DNA from 3 places in the Vibrio sp. TBV020 genome. Region 2 is predicted to be linked to each of the others. Evidence: predicted binding sites of a transcription regulator. Region 2 holds the regulator's gene; each other region holds the start of a gene.
What was found. The regulator PurR, encoded in region 2, represses purine synthesis genes. The targets are predictions, from matches to a motif close to TNANGNAAACGTTTNCNTNA.
Positions count from the first base shown of each region.

Region 1: a site for PurR is predicted at 1,327-1,346, ahead of purM (phosphoribosylformylglycinamidine cyclo-ligase). Genes of this name have one in related genera too.
Region 3: a site for PurR is predicted at 1,717-1,736, ahead of AAFX28_RS19955 (uracil-xanthine permease family protein). Genes of this name have one in related genera too.

Region 1 covers NZ_JBEEAQ010000003.1:984,570-988,974, reverse strand. Annotated here, with positions in the region: gene rluF (23S rRNA pseudouridine(2604) synthase RluF) at 1-365, shown strand, start outside; gene upp (uracil phosphoribosyltransferase) at 606-1,232, opposite strand; gene purM (phosphoribosylformylglycinamidine cyclo-ligase) at 1,411-2,451, shown strand; gene purN (phosphoribosylglycinamide formyltransferase) at 2,454-3,095, shown strand; gene AAFX28_RS12475 (tellurite resistance TerB family protein) at 3,211-3,861, shown strand; gene AAFX28_RS12470 (YaeP family protein) at 3,984-4,190, shown strand; gene AAFX28_RS12465 (DUF4250 domain-containing protein) at 4,190-4,381, shown strand.
Region 2 covers NZ_JBEEAQ010000003.1:1,224,403-1,228,807, forward strand. Annotated here, with positions in the region: gene AAFX28_RS13580 (alpha/beta fold hydrolase) at 1-132, shown strand, start outside; gene AAFX28_RS13585 (putative signal transducing protein) at 141-446, opposite strand; gene AAFX28_RS13590 (TVP38/TMEM64 family protein) at 446-1,138, opposite strand; gene AAFX28_RS13595 (TfoX/Sxy family DNA transformation protein) at 1,275-1,868, opposite strand; cyclic di-GMP riboswitch class I at 2,001-2,088, opposite strand; gene purR (HTH-type transcriptional repressor PurR) at 2,233-3,240, opposite strand; gene torD (molecular chaperone TorD) at 3,452-4,099, opposite strand; gene torR (two-component system response regulator TorR) at 4,336-4,405, shown strand, end outside.
Region 3 covers NZ_JBEEAQ010000003.1:2,634,857-2,639,261, forward strand. Annotated here, with positions in the region: gene AAFX28_RS19945 (DUF2069 domain-containing protein) at 1-185, shown strand, start outside; gene AAFX28_RS19950 (DUF2066 domain-containing protein) at 254-1,555, opposite strand; gene AAFX28_RS19955 (uracil-xanthine permease family protein) at 1,826-3,070, shown strand; gene ybaK (Cys-tRNA(Pro) deacylase) at 3,156-3,629, opposite strand; gene ushA (bifunctional UDP-sugar hydrolase/5'-nucleotidase UshA) at 3,714-4,405, opposite strand, start outside.

The DNA of each region.
Region 1 (4,405 bases), 240 kb from region 2:
TAAGTGATGATGAGGTCGCTGAGATTTTAGCAATGTGTGAAGACTCAAGCGGAACAGAAGAAGCGTCAAAAACTGATGCTAAAGGCAAGCGTATTCGCAGAGCAACTGATGCAAAACTCTACGACAGCCGAGAAGAAAACCAAGAATCTAAAGCTCGTCGCAATCAGAAGCAACGTACCTTTAAAGGTCGTAATGCTGACGAATTCCGCCACGCACCTAACTCTAAGAAAGGTCGCAACAATGATAAACAGCGTGACTCAAAAGACAAACCGAACAAAGGTAAGGCGTTCTTTAAGCCAAAATCAGACGGTGCTTCACGCCCAAGTAAACCAAAAACCGGCGGCACACTAAGCCTTAAAAAGTAGAAAGAAACTGAGGGGCAGGCGTAATACGTTAGCCCTTTTTTAGTTTCTATGGGTAATAACTACCCTGTCATCACTCGAGAGTGAGGAACGAACGAGTTGAGGATCTTTTAAAGCGAACTTATAACCGCTAGAGATTCCCTACTCTCTCCTTCGTCGCTCTATGGAATGACAATGAAAAAATGCGAACAAACAAAAAGGGAGCCAATCGGCTCCCTTTTCAAATCATTTTATATCGACGGCTTATAGCGTACCGAAGATCTTATCACCAGCATCGCCAAGACCAGGAACGATGTAACCTTTGTCATTTAGCTTCTCATCGATTGCCGCAGTGTAAAGCTCTACGTCTGGGTGAGCTTTTTCTAGCGCTTCGATACCTTCAGGTGCTGCAACAAGTACAAGAACCTTAATTGCTTTACAACCTTTCTCTTTAAGAAGATCGATTGTTGCAATCATTGAGCCGCCAGTTGCTAGCATTGGGTCAACAACAAGTGCGATACGCTCATCCATGTTAGATGCTAGCTTGTTGAAGTACGGTACTGGTTCTAGCGTTTCTTCATCACGGTAAATACCAACAACACTGATACGTGCACTTGGCATATGCTCTAGAACGCCATCCATCATACCTAGACCAGCACGTAGAATTGGCACTACCGTTACTTTCTTACCTTTGATTTGATCAATCTCTACTGGACCATTCCAACCTTCAATGGTTACTTTTTCCGTTTCAAAGTCCGCAGTTGCTTCGTATGTAAGTAGGCTACCAACTTCTGTTGCTAGCTCACGGAAGCGTTTTGTGCTGATATCACCTTCTCGCATTAGACCCAGTTTGTGTTTAACTAGAGGGTGTTTCACTTCAACAACTTTCATTTCCATCTCCGGATATAAGGTAAAAATTTAAACAAACCTCGAGATTATAAACGATTTCGTTCTCAATTTCTGCTTTATTGATAAACAAAAAAAGTTGCGCAAACGTTTGCTCTTTATCTTTAACCGCTGTTAGAATAGCGCCGTTTTCATATCCAACTTAAAAACCGAGGACTTCCCTGTGAGTGCTGATAACACATCTCTTAGCTACAAAGACGCTGGCGTTGATATCGATGCAGGCAACGCGCTTGTTGACCGTATTAAAGGTGCTGTAAAACGTACACGTCGCCCAGAAGTAATGGGTGGTATTGGTGGTTTTGGCGCATTATGTGAACTACCAACTAAATATAAGCAACCAGTTTTGGTTTCAGGTACTGACGGTGTTGGTACTAAACTTCGCCTTGCTTTGGATATGAAAAAGCACGACACAATCGGTGTTGACCTTGTTGCAATGTGTGTAAACGACCTTATCGTTCAAGGTGCGGAGCCTCTATTTTTCCTTGACTACTATGCAACAGGCAAACTAGACGTTGATACTGCAGCTGACGTAGTTTCAGGTATCGCTGATGGTTGTGTTCAAGCAGGTTGTGCACTAATTGGTGGTGAAACTGCTGAAATGCCAGGTATGTACGAAGGCGAAGACTACGATGTAGCTGGCTTCTGTGTTGGTGTTGTAGAAAAAGAAGACGTTATCGACGGCACTAAAGTTGCGGCTGGTGATGCTCTTATCGCTGTAGGTTCAAGCGGTCCTCACTCTAACGGCTACTCACTGATCCGTAAGATCCTTGAAGTATCTGGCGCAGACAAAAACGAAGAACTAGCAGGACGCACCATTGGTGAGCACCTACTAGAACCAACCAAGATTTACATTAAATCAGCACTTAAAATGATTGAGAAGCACGACATCCACGCGATTTCTCATATCACTGGTGGTGGTTTCTGGGAAAACATTCCACGCGTACTTCCTGAAGGCACAAAAGCGGTTATCGATGGAAACAGCTGGGAATGGCCAATCATCTTCAAGTGGCTGCAAGAAAAAGGCAACGTAACGACTCACGAAATGTATCGTACATTTAACTGTGGTGTAGGCCTAGTAGTCGCTCTGCCTAAAGACCAAGCAGATGCAGCTGTTGAGCTATTAAACGCTGAAGGCGAAAACGCTTGGGTTATTGGTGAGATTGCAAACGCTGAAGCTGGCGAAGAACAAGTAGAGATCAAATAAGTATGAAAAGTATCGTTGTTTTAGTTTCAGGAAACGGTTCTAACCTACAAGCAATCATTGATGCGTGTGACAAGGATATTACTGGTGGTCGTGTTACCGCGGTATTTTCCAATAAGGCCAATGTTTATGCTTTAGAACGCGCTGAGAAAGCCGGTGCTGCTGCACACTTCCTTGACCCTAAAGCATTCGATACTCGTGATGCCTTTGACCATGAATTGATGAAGCAGATCGATGAGTACAAGCCTGACGTCATCGTTCTTGCCGGGTATATGCGTATTCTAAGTGGTGAATTTGTTCGCCATTACATGGGTCGTATGATCAATATCCACCCTTCTCTACTCCCTAAGTACCCGGGCCTTAACACTTATCAACGTGCGATCCACGCAGGTGACGAAGAACACGGTACTAGCGTTCACTTTGTTACCGAGCAATTGGACGGCGGTCCTGTCGTGCTTCAAGCGAAAGTGCCAATCTTCGATGAGGATACGGTCGATACTCTAACTGAACGCGTTCAAACTCAAGAACACAAAATCTACCCAATGGTGGTTAAGTGGTTGGTTGAAGAACGTTTAGTGATGAAAGATGAAAAAGAAGCTTACCTTGATGGCGAACTTCTTGGCATGCACGGATACGCTGAAGAGTAATTCTCGGTAGCACTGATTTCAAAGGCGAGCTCATTGCTCGCCTTTTTGTTTCCTTTTATTAATCCCCCATTCATCTTTACCTCGCTAATCTGTCAAAAAATGACGGAGGTAACGTATGGATCTTAAAAGCCTACTCAATCAAGCACTCAATTCCGATATCGTCCGACAAGGGCAAGCTCAAGTTAAAAACAGCTCAAGCTCAAGCAGCTTAAAATCACTTGGCGCAGGAGCTGTTGGTGGTGGCTTGGTTAGCCTGTTGATGGGCTCAAAGAAGAGTAAAAAGCTTGGTAAGAAACTTGGCAAAAACACCCTTAAGGTCGGTGGTGTAGCTGTGTTAGGTGCGCTTGCTTATAAGGTTTATAACGACTATCAAGGTAAGCAGGCGCCTACCGGTTCAACCGAGAGCTTTAATGCACAAGACGATTATCATAGTGAATTGATCCTAAAAGCGATGATCGCCGCAGCAAAAGCAGACGGTCATGTTGATCAGCAAGAAATGGATCATATTGAAACAACACTTCAGCAATCAGGAGCTGATAACGCACTGCAACAATTGGTTTATACTGAGTTAAACAAACCTCTCGACCCTGCTGATATTGCTCGATTGGCACGCTCTCCGCAGCAAGCTTCAGAAATTTATTTAGCTTCATTGATCGTTATTGATGAGCAAAACTTTATGGAAAAAGCTTACTTAAAAGAGCTCGCTAAACAACTTCGATTAGACAGCGAGGTCACCTACCAATTAGAGCACCAACTGCAAAATTAATTATTCTGTTCAATTCTCAAGCACCGTTAAACAAGGCTTGAGCTAGAACAAGCTTAAGCTTTGAGTTTCACATACTGAGTGTGTATATTTGAGAGCAGTTATCATTTATTGGAGTTAACGCTATGCAAGTATATGGCTGTTGTGAACTGGTTCGAGAACTGTACGCTCAAATTGGCAGTGGTGACCAAGCGTATGTCCCACAAGCGATCTCATGCGCAGTAAGAGCGCTGAATGATATTGCAGCTGATGAGTCTTTACCAAAAGAAGCGCGCGAGAAAGCCGCTTTCGCTGCGGCAAATCTACTGATTTCAGATTTCGAGGATAAGTAATGAATCTAGCGAATTTTGAGAACATGGATCCAGTGATGCTGATGAGCATCGTCAACATGAAACTTCGCGATGATTTCGGTGGTGACTTAGACAAACTAGTCGCTTACTTTGATATCGATAAGTCAGCACTAGAAGCAAAGCTGTCGACTGCGGGCTTCGATTTCTTACCTGAAGCTGGTCAATTTCGCTAATTCAGCAAACACCCCAGATACAAA
Region 2 (4,405 bases):
ATGGTCGCGGCGCATAGTGACAGCCAGCTACTTGAGATAGAAAACTGTGGTCATGTGTGCAACGTGGAGCGCCCAGAAGAGTTCAACCAACACTCTATTGCGTTTATAAAAGAGCAAATTGAAACAAGATAGCGAACGGCTTAAGGGGCGCTGTTCCCACATTGCCAACATGCGCCAAATTGCCCTTCATTCTGCTCACCACACTCTATACATTCCCAACCCTGACCTTCCTGAGTCGTTTGGTACTCTTGGATAAGTTGTGAGGCCTTTAAGTGGTCTTTATCGTTAAGTAGCCAGATGTATGGCTCACTATTTTCTCCAAATGGGACTTCCCCTTGAAGTCCAAAAATTCCTTCTCCTCGAACTTCACACTGCACTTGTTCCGTTTTTAGAAGCTCACAAACAATATGAGCTTCGGTTGGTGTGGCTGCTGAAAATATTTTCATTAAACACTTCCGTTTGATGCTGATGGCTCAGTTCTAAATTTTGCCATTACCCATTTCGCGATAACAGGGAACAGTCCAAGTAGGGCAAATGAGGCTAAAACAGTAGGGGAAACTATCCCTGATAGACTGTCGATCTGAGCAAGCTGAGTACCTGCATTAATGTAAACCGCAGTGCCTGGCAACATACCAAGTTGACTCACAAGGTAGTATCTAGCGGTTGAAATTGGGGTAAGTCCCATTAACAAGTTGATTAAGAAAAATGGGAACACTGGGATTAGGCGTAGTGAAAACAGGTAGAAAGCGCCATCCTTTTCAACACCTTTATTGATAGCAGATAACTTCTCTCCAAACTTACCTTGTACCCAATCACGTAGTAAAAATCGACTGCTTAAAAAGGCTAACGTAGCACCAATTGCACTGGCAAATGAAACGATAAGTAACCCGGTTGAAAAACCGAAAAGAGCTCCACCTAATAAAGTGACAACAGCGGCACCGGGTATAGAGAATGCAGTGATTGCCACATAGGCTAAGAAATAGGTAAGTGCTGCGACAATAAAGTTGTTTCTGATGTACTGTGCAAGTTCTGCTTGTTGTGCTTTAGCATTTTCTAACGTTAGGTACTGGCCAAAGTTCATTCCAAGGAAAACAATAAGTAAAACAAAGATAATGCCTAGTATGATTTTTTTATTCATGAGCTGCTCCATCAAGAATCATGGCCGATTAAACAAAGTGTTAATAGACTAGACAGGGAAAGCAAGCAGTAAATTTCAATAAAGACAAAAAAGTCAGCACAATGGCTGACTTTTTAAAATAGGAAATGAAATTGCGTTAGCGACTTAATTGGCTTAAGAGCTCTTCGCGACGGCTATGAGGAATTACAGACCAATGAGTACCATTGATTGCGCCTTCCAATGCCCAGAGCAACTCGACATTGACGTCTGAAGAGTGTGAAGATTGAATCGCTTTGAAGGCGTCCACTGCTCCAGTTGCTTCTAGGTTCTCAACGCTATCAATCCCTGCTTTCTTGAGCATTCGTTCAGTTGCGAGTCTCAAATTAGGCAGATCTTTTAGGCGGTTTGGTTTAGCTTTCGCTTGTTTTTTCTTTTCACTGTTTGCTGCCGAAAGTGCAGCCTGGGCAATCTCAAGAGTCTTTGAAGTATCGTCGAAGCAATCATCGCCTAAAGCGAAGTATTTTGTGACGACGGGAAAGCCACGTTTTTTATAAACGTAAGGTTCTAAACTGAGAGATTTAAATTGCGTTGCAAGTGCATCGTCTGCCCGAACGTGCAACTTATCATTGACGACTAATGCAAACATAGTGTCGTCGGCAAAAATACCGAAGCCACCAAACATTGAGCGAGACTTTATTAAGCCTAGGGGCTCAAACAGTCGCATTGAGTCTTTTAGTATTGGTTTATCCATGCTGTGTATTCTCGGTGTATATGTATACGCCACCAATTCAGGTCCGAGAGAGTAGCAAAATTATGCAGGCTTTTTGTCAATCAGGTGTCATACGAGTACAAGAATACTCAATATAACGTGTGCATATTTACCATCGGCAACCCCGCTACCAGACAAATCAATTGTTTAAGGCCGGAGGCTTTGCGTCCCATTCTTTCGAAATGGTTTGCCCTGTTCGTGGCATAATCGAACAATAATAAGGATAAATGGATTTTGGGCAGAACATCACGCCTGAATAGGATAAGTGTGATCTTGGTTCAATAAATAGAGCCTAACTTATACACTTAGCCAATAAGATTTGTTGGCTAAGTGTATGTCAAATAAGTTATTTCTTAATGTTTTGTACGGTATTTCTTTCAACGATTTCAGGGTGCATTTCAAAGATACGCTTTTCATGCTCTTTGTCTTTAATGCGCTCTAGTAGAATTTCGAAAGCGTTTTTACCTACACGACGTTTTGGTTGGTGAACTGTCGTCAGCGGTGGTGAGAAGTACTCTGCCAGTTCGATGTTGTCGTAGCCAATTACAGACATATCTTCTGGAATGCGAATACCTTTCTGCTGCAAGCGGCTCATTAAGCCAAGGGCCATCGTGTCGTTGAAGCAGAAAATTGCAGTTGGCTTTTTGTCCATAGCAACGATTTGATCTGCTGCAAGTACAGCGGTATCACACTCGAAGTTACCTTCTAGAATCCAATCTTCGTTAACTGGTAGGTTCGCTTCATTCATCGCACGCTTGAAGCCACGAATACGTTCCTGACATGCAGCTTTTTCAAAGTGACCACTTAGGCAGGCGACGTCTGTATGACCGCGTTCGATCAAGTATTTCGTCGCTAAGTAGCCGCCTTCTTCTGAGTTATCGATGATCTTGTCTGCTTGTGAGCTCTCTGGGCCCCAGTCCATAACTACTTTAGGGATGTCTTTGTGACGGTCGAGCATCTCACTTAACTCTTCTGTTAAGTCAGAACACATAACAAGAATGCCATCAACGCGCTTTTCAGCCAGCATGCGAATGTAGTCGCGCTGCTTCTCATAGATACCACCCGTGTTACACAAGATCAGCGTATAGCCTTGGCGGTAACAGTAGCTCTCTACACCATCTATGACTTCAGAGAAGAAAAGGTTCGTTGACTGAGTCACTAGCATACCAATCGTACGTGTCGTATTGCACTTCAGGCTACGTGCAACGGCACTAGGTGCGTAGTTCAGTTCAGTCACTGCTTCCATTACTTTTTCTTGCGTAGCTTCAGCAACAAAGCGAGTTTTATTAATTACATGTGACACAGTTGTCGTCGATACACCAGCAAGGCGAGCAACGTCTTTTATAGTGGCCATAAGGTTCTGTCCTGTCGATGACTGCCTTGAGTTAATATTCAGTTTAGAATATTTAGGCAGAAAGTATCAGAAACACAAAAACCGCTCTATTTAGCGGTTTGTATTTGATTCGTTTGTTTTTATCGTTTGCGGTCACAATATTAGACCGCAAAACACTTAAGAGCAAACAAAAAACGCTAGTGCAACCTGCGAGAGGTCACAATGTTTGTCTTTATTCGCCTAGCAGATAGCGGCAATCCAACTCTAAGAAAGCGACTGTCAATGTGCTAATAGCTGAGTAGAAACCAAACTCATCGAATTTCTGGCACTTGTTTGAGAACTGTGGCACCCAGCTCAACAGATGCTGCTGAATAAATGCTTCTTGAGCCTTGAATGCCTCTTCTAGTTGGCTTTCATCTTCCGATTTATTTGAACCCACGATTAAGTTACCCAAGAAATCGAGTTCAATTGCAATGTGATCGGCTGGTTCGTTGAGTTTTTTGTCTACCTCGACGCCATGCTCGGCCATTAATGCTTCCATCTCTTTGGCTGGAGTGTCATTCAGTAGACCCGATTTACCAATGTACATAGACGCGTATGGAAGTGCTGAGTCCTTATCGGATTTTAAGAAAAGGTCACAAAAGTCTGCAGCTAGCTCTAATTGAGCATCTTCACGATCCATTAGTCGGTTCAGCGCATCCGTAATACGGGTGATAGCAGGCTTTAGTTGTTCGTTCTCACCCAATCCAGTTAAGAAAGTACGAATCTCTGGTGATTGGTATTGTGCGATATTTTCTTCAGTTAGCTCAGTTGCGAAAAGGCTAGATAGCCACCAATAGATTTCTGCACGTTGTTCGTTAAATGTTTTGATTTCTTTCATTAGGTATTACTCCCCAAATAATTACCGATATTGTAACGAATAAAAATGAATAGCGGTAACGGCTTGTATGACAAGATAAATAGGAATGTTGGAAGATATTAATGCCTAGAAAAGTTTTGTCTTGAATCAATAAAAAATCATCTTTCTAGTTTTTAAAGTGATAAATACTAGAAATGTTACTATTTATGAATAGAATAATAGAAAGAGCAAATCCCAATGTAAATTAAGTGGTGTAGATGAGTTATCACGTACTAGTTGTAGAAGATGACGCAGTTACTCGCAGCAAGCTAGTTGGTTACTTTCAGA
Region 3 (4,405 bases), 1.4 Mb from region 2:
TTACTATTCTGTACGTCGATGATGGTGAACGTTGGCTTGCCGTCGTAGAGTTAGCACTGACAACGATGGCCTTCTTTGGCAACATTCTTTACGCGAGAGCGAGAGGCAAAGAGCTTGGGATGAAACTCAAACGCCTGTCTAAAGTAGAAAAAGAAGAAAAAGCACGGTTTGAATCAGAGCAATAAATGGAGACGATAAAAAAGGGTCTGGAATTCCAGACCCTTTTCTTATTCATGTATTGCTACTTCAAGTATTACTCTTGAACGATTGGCTCAGCATCACTCTCCGTCACATCTGGAATGGTAGCCGCTTTTTCTTCATTGACCGGTGCAACATAAACATAAGGTTTACCTTGCCATTCATAAACCAAAATTGTCTCAGCAGGAATAACTTCGACAGTATCACTGTTCGTCACATCAGATGTATCTGAGCTTAAATCCGTTGCTGGTACTTGTTCTGCTACAACTTGGCTAGAACCAGCATCTGTTGTCGCGATATTTTCGCTCACAGGAGTTGTTGTTGCGTCGGATTCCAAAGACTCAGGTGCGACAGCAGGCGCGGTTTCAATCACACTTTCTAACTGCTTGATTGGACCTGCACGCAGTACTTCTTGTTTGAACTCTTCTGGAGATGAAAGTAAGTGCACGTTAAACGTCACTTGATTTCCTTGAATCTTCAAAATATCAAGTGATGCCACTGAGCTTAGCTTCTTAAGCTCATTTTCTAATGTAAAAAAGCCAACCGCATCATTGAGTTCTGTAAAGCGAACTTTGATCGCTTCCGATGATTCGTTTGCCACGACCACTGCCGTTTTCTTTGCGTAGTAATCACTAATCTGATTAATCATCTTCGTTGCTGCATCTGCACCATTGTTTGATCCAGAAAGCGGAGCTTGGCGAGTGATACCAATAGTTGATGGTTTTTGATCGTAGAGTGTCCAACGAACCGTGTTGTTTTGCGCTTTAACTACCAGCACTGCGTCAACAGGGTAACGCTGACTTGCTTGCCCAACCGTTTGAATGAAACCACCCCAGAGATCAGAAACAGCAACACCAGTAATGTCATCAAAATCACCTACAGGGACAGTCAAAGGCAAACCACGTTTGTCGGCTTGGTCCTTTAGCTGTTCAAGTACCATTGAAGACGAGTGTTCCCAAACAATGTTTCGATCGGCTGTCTCTTCAACCAACCAAACGAGGATATTTGCACGAGCAGCTGGCCATACTGGTAGCTGAGCCTGACTTAATAGAGAACGAATATGTGGCGCACTGAACCCCATTCGCAGAGTTTGTTCTCCATCTTTTTGGCCATAACTGATCTGAGCAAGATATTGAGTATTCTGCCTTAATGCTTTTTCTACCACCTCGTTGGCTATTGCATTACGGTCACCTGACGCTCGAACAATTACTTCTTTCATACCTTCGATTCGAGCTTGTGCATCAGCATTTTCAGCCGTTTGGTCTAGCACGATTTCTGAACGGTACAAGTTTACATTGGTCAATGCCATAGCAGGTAATGTAACCAGCCCTAAAACCAACAAAGCTAAATGGCGCATACTTTTCCTAAGATCAATTTCTTACACGTTAAAGGATGATGATAAGCAACTATCGCCAACGGAGCAACTAAAGGTCTACTGTCCTGTCGAAAATCTAACCTAATGATTTGTTTATATAGGTGAGTTCAATCGATTAATCACCAAATATTTGATCCAGTTCGAATGGCAAACGTTTGGCTCAATGATAAAATCCCGCGAATTTTATTTTTGTAGGGCAAATTCCCAGAGTTTGTTCTCGTTCTCGTTCTCGCCACATAAAGGAATAACAATATGAAAAATGCCATTCAAGGGGCGCAAATGCTGTTCGTTGCATTTGGTGCATTAGTTTTGGTACCGCTTCTTACCGGACTTGACCCAAGCGTTGCTTTATTTGGTGCTGGTGTCGGAACCCTTCTTTTCCAACTTGTTACCCGTCGTAGCGTACCTATTTTCCTTGCCTCCTCTTTCGCGTTTATCGCTCCTATCCTTTACGGTGTTCAAACTTGGGGTGTACCTGCCACTATGGGTGGTTTAATGGCAGCAGGCTTTGTTTATGTTGCTATGGGCGCATTGATAAAAGTTCGTGGCGTAGAAATCATTCATAGACTCCTACCACCTGTCGTTGTCGGCCCGGTTATTATGGTGATTGGCTTAGGTCTAGCTCCTGTTGCTGTGAACATGGCGCTGGGTAAGGTTGATGGTGCTCAAGTAATTGACGCAAACGCATCTTTAGTGATTTCAATTGCTTCATTACTGACGACGATTATTCTTAGTGTATTTGCAAAAGGTTTCCTAAAGTTAACCCCTATTCTGGGTGGTATTGTAGTCGGTTACTGCTTAAGCCTTGGCTATGGCATTGTCGACTTTACACCCGTACAGCAAGCCGCTTGGTTTGCACTACCAAACTTTACTTTCCCTGAGTTCAACATCAACGCAATCCTATTTATGATTCCTGTTGCGATTGCTCCAGCCGTTGAACACGTTGGTGATATGCTGGCAATCTCAAACGTAACCGGTAAAAACTACATTAAAAAGCCGGGCCTACACCGCACAATCACAGGTGACGGGGTGGCAACCATTGCTGCATCAATGGTCGGTGCGCCGCCAAATACTACTTATTCAGAAGTAACGGGCGCGGTAATGCTAACCAAAGCGTTTAACCCCGTGATCATGACATGGGCTGCGGTAAGTGCGATTGTTCTGGCTTTGGTGGGCAAACTTGGTGCCGTACTACAAACAATCCCGATGCCAGTGATGGGCGGTATTATGATTTTGCTGTTTGGTTCTATCGCAACAGTAGGCCTAAATACGCTGATCAAAAACAACGTTGATTTACACAAGTCTCGTAACTTAGTGATCGTTGCGATTACACTGGTATTTGGTATCGGCGGTATGGCATTTGGCATCGGTGAGTTCAGCCTACAAGGTGTAAGCCTATGTGGCATCGTGGCAATTCTGCTTAACCTAATCTTGCCAAGAGATTTAGGCGAGAACCATGTAGTAGATAATGCTCAAATGGAAGAAGAGACGAAGTAGACTCCAGATAAAAGAAGATTGTAGAGGGTTGGTACTTGGTGCCAACCCTTTTTTATTGCTGTTACTTTAAGAGTGACTCACAAGGTTAAATACACAACTCAGCAAACTGCCCACGAGTCAGAGACGCCAAATCTTTTGGTGCCAGTTCAATCTCAAGACCTCGTTTACCCGCACTGACACACATGGTTTCCAGCGCTTCAGCACTTTGATGAATAAAGGTTGGCAATGCTTTCTTTTGGCCAAGTGGACTGATACCACCCACTACATAACCTGTCGTTTTCTGCGCGATATCTGGATTAGCCATTTCAGCTTTCTTCGCTTTCGCTGCTTTGGCGGCTTGCTTTAAATTCAGCTTGTGATCGACTGGAATCACTGCGACAGCAAGGTTTTTAGCTTCACCATTCAAGCAAAATAATAACGTCTTAAATACCGTTGATGGATCTTGCCCCAGCGCTTCTACTGCCTCTAAGCCAAAACTCTCAGTGCGAGGGTCATGATCATATTGGTGTATGGTATGGGAGATTTTCTTCTTCTTAGCGAGATTAATTGCAGGAGTCATGCTCCCTCCTGTTTCTAGAAACAAAAAAGCGCCACTCCGAAGAGTAGCGCTTTAGATTAAAGAGATTTATAAGTTTGAGTCAACTTACTTGTAAACAATCTCACCAGATGGAGCGAATTTGTTCACGTCCACTGGGCTGTTTGCTTCTAGGAACTCTTTAAGTACTTCAGCATCTACGAAACCAGTGTTAACAAAACCTGGGTGACCAGACAGTTTAGGGTAACCGTCACCACCAGCAGCGTTGAAGCTTGGTACAGTGAAACGGTAAGTTTCATCTAGACGAAGCTGCTTACCACCGATGAATACGTTCGATACTTCACCGTTTGCTACCGTCATAGAGATACCTGCAAACTGTGCATATGCACCTGAATCTACTGGCTTAGTCGCAACTACATTTAGGTAGTCCATCACTTCTTTACCAGACATATCTGTGTAAGTCAGGATGTTTGCAAATGGCTGAACTGTTAGTACATCTTTGTACGTTACGTCGCCCGCTGCAATTGAGTCACGTACACCACCAGAGTTCATCACAGCGAAATCTGCTTGTGCGCGCTCCATGTGTGCTGTTGCAATTAGACGACCTAGGTTAGTTTGTTGGAAACGAACTACGTTACGGTCACCTTCTAGCTTGCCGTTAGTTTCAGCGATCTTAACGTCAAGTTGCGCTTGGCCTTGCTCTTGGTATGGACGTAGGAATTCAAGTAGCTCTTCGTCTTGCTTGATCTCGTCTTCAATCAGAACACGTTGCTTCTTACCGTCAATCTTAACTTTTTTCT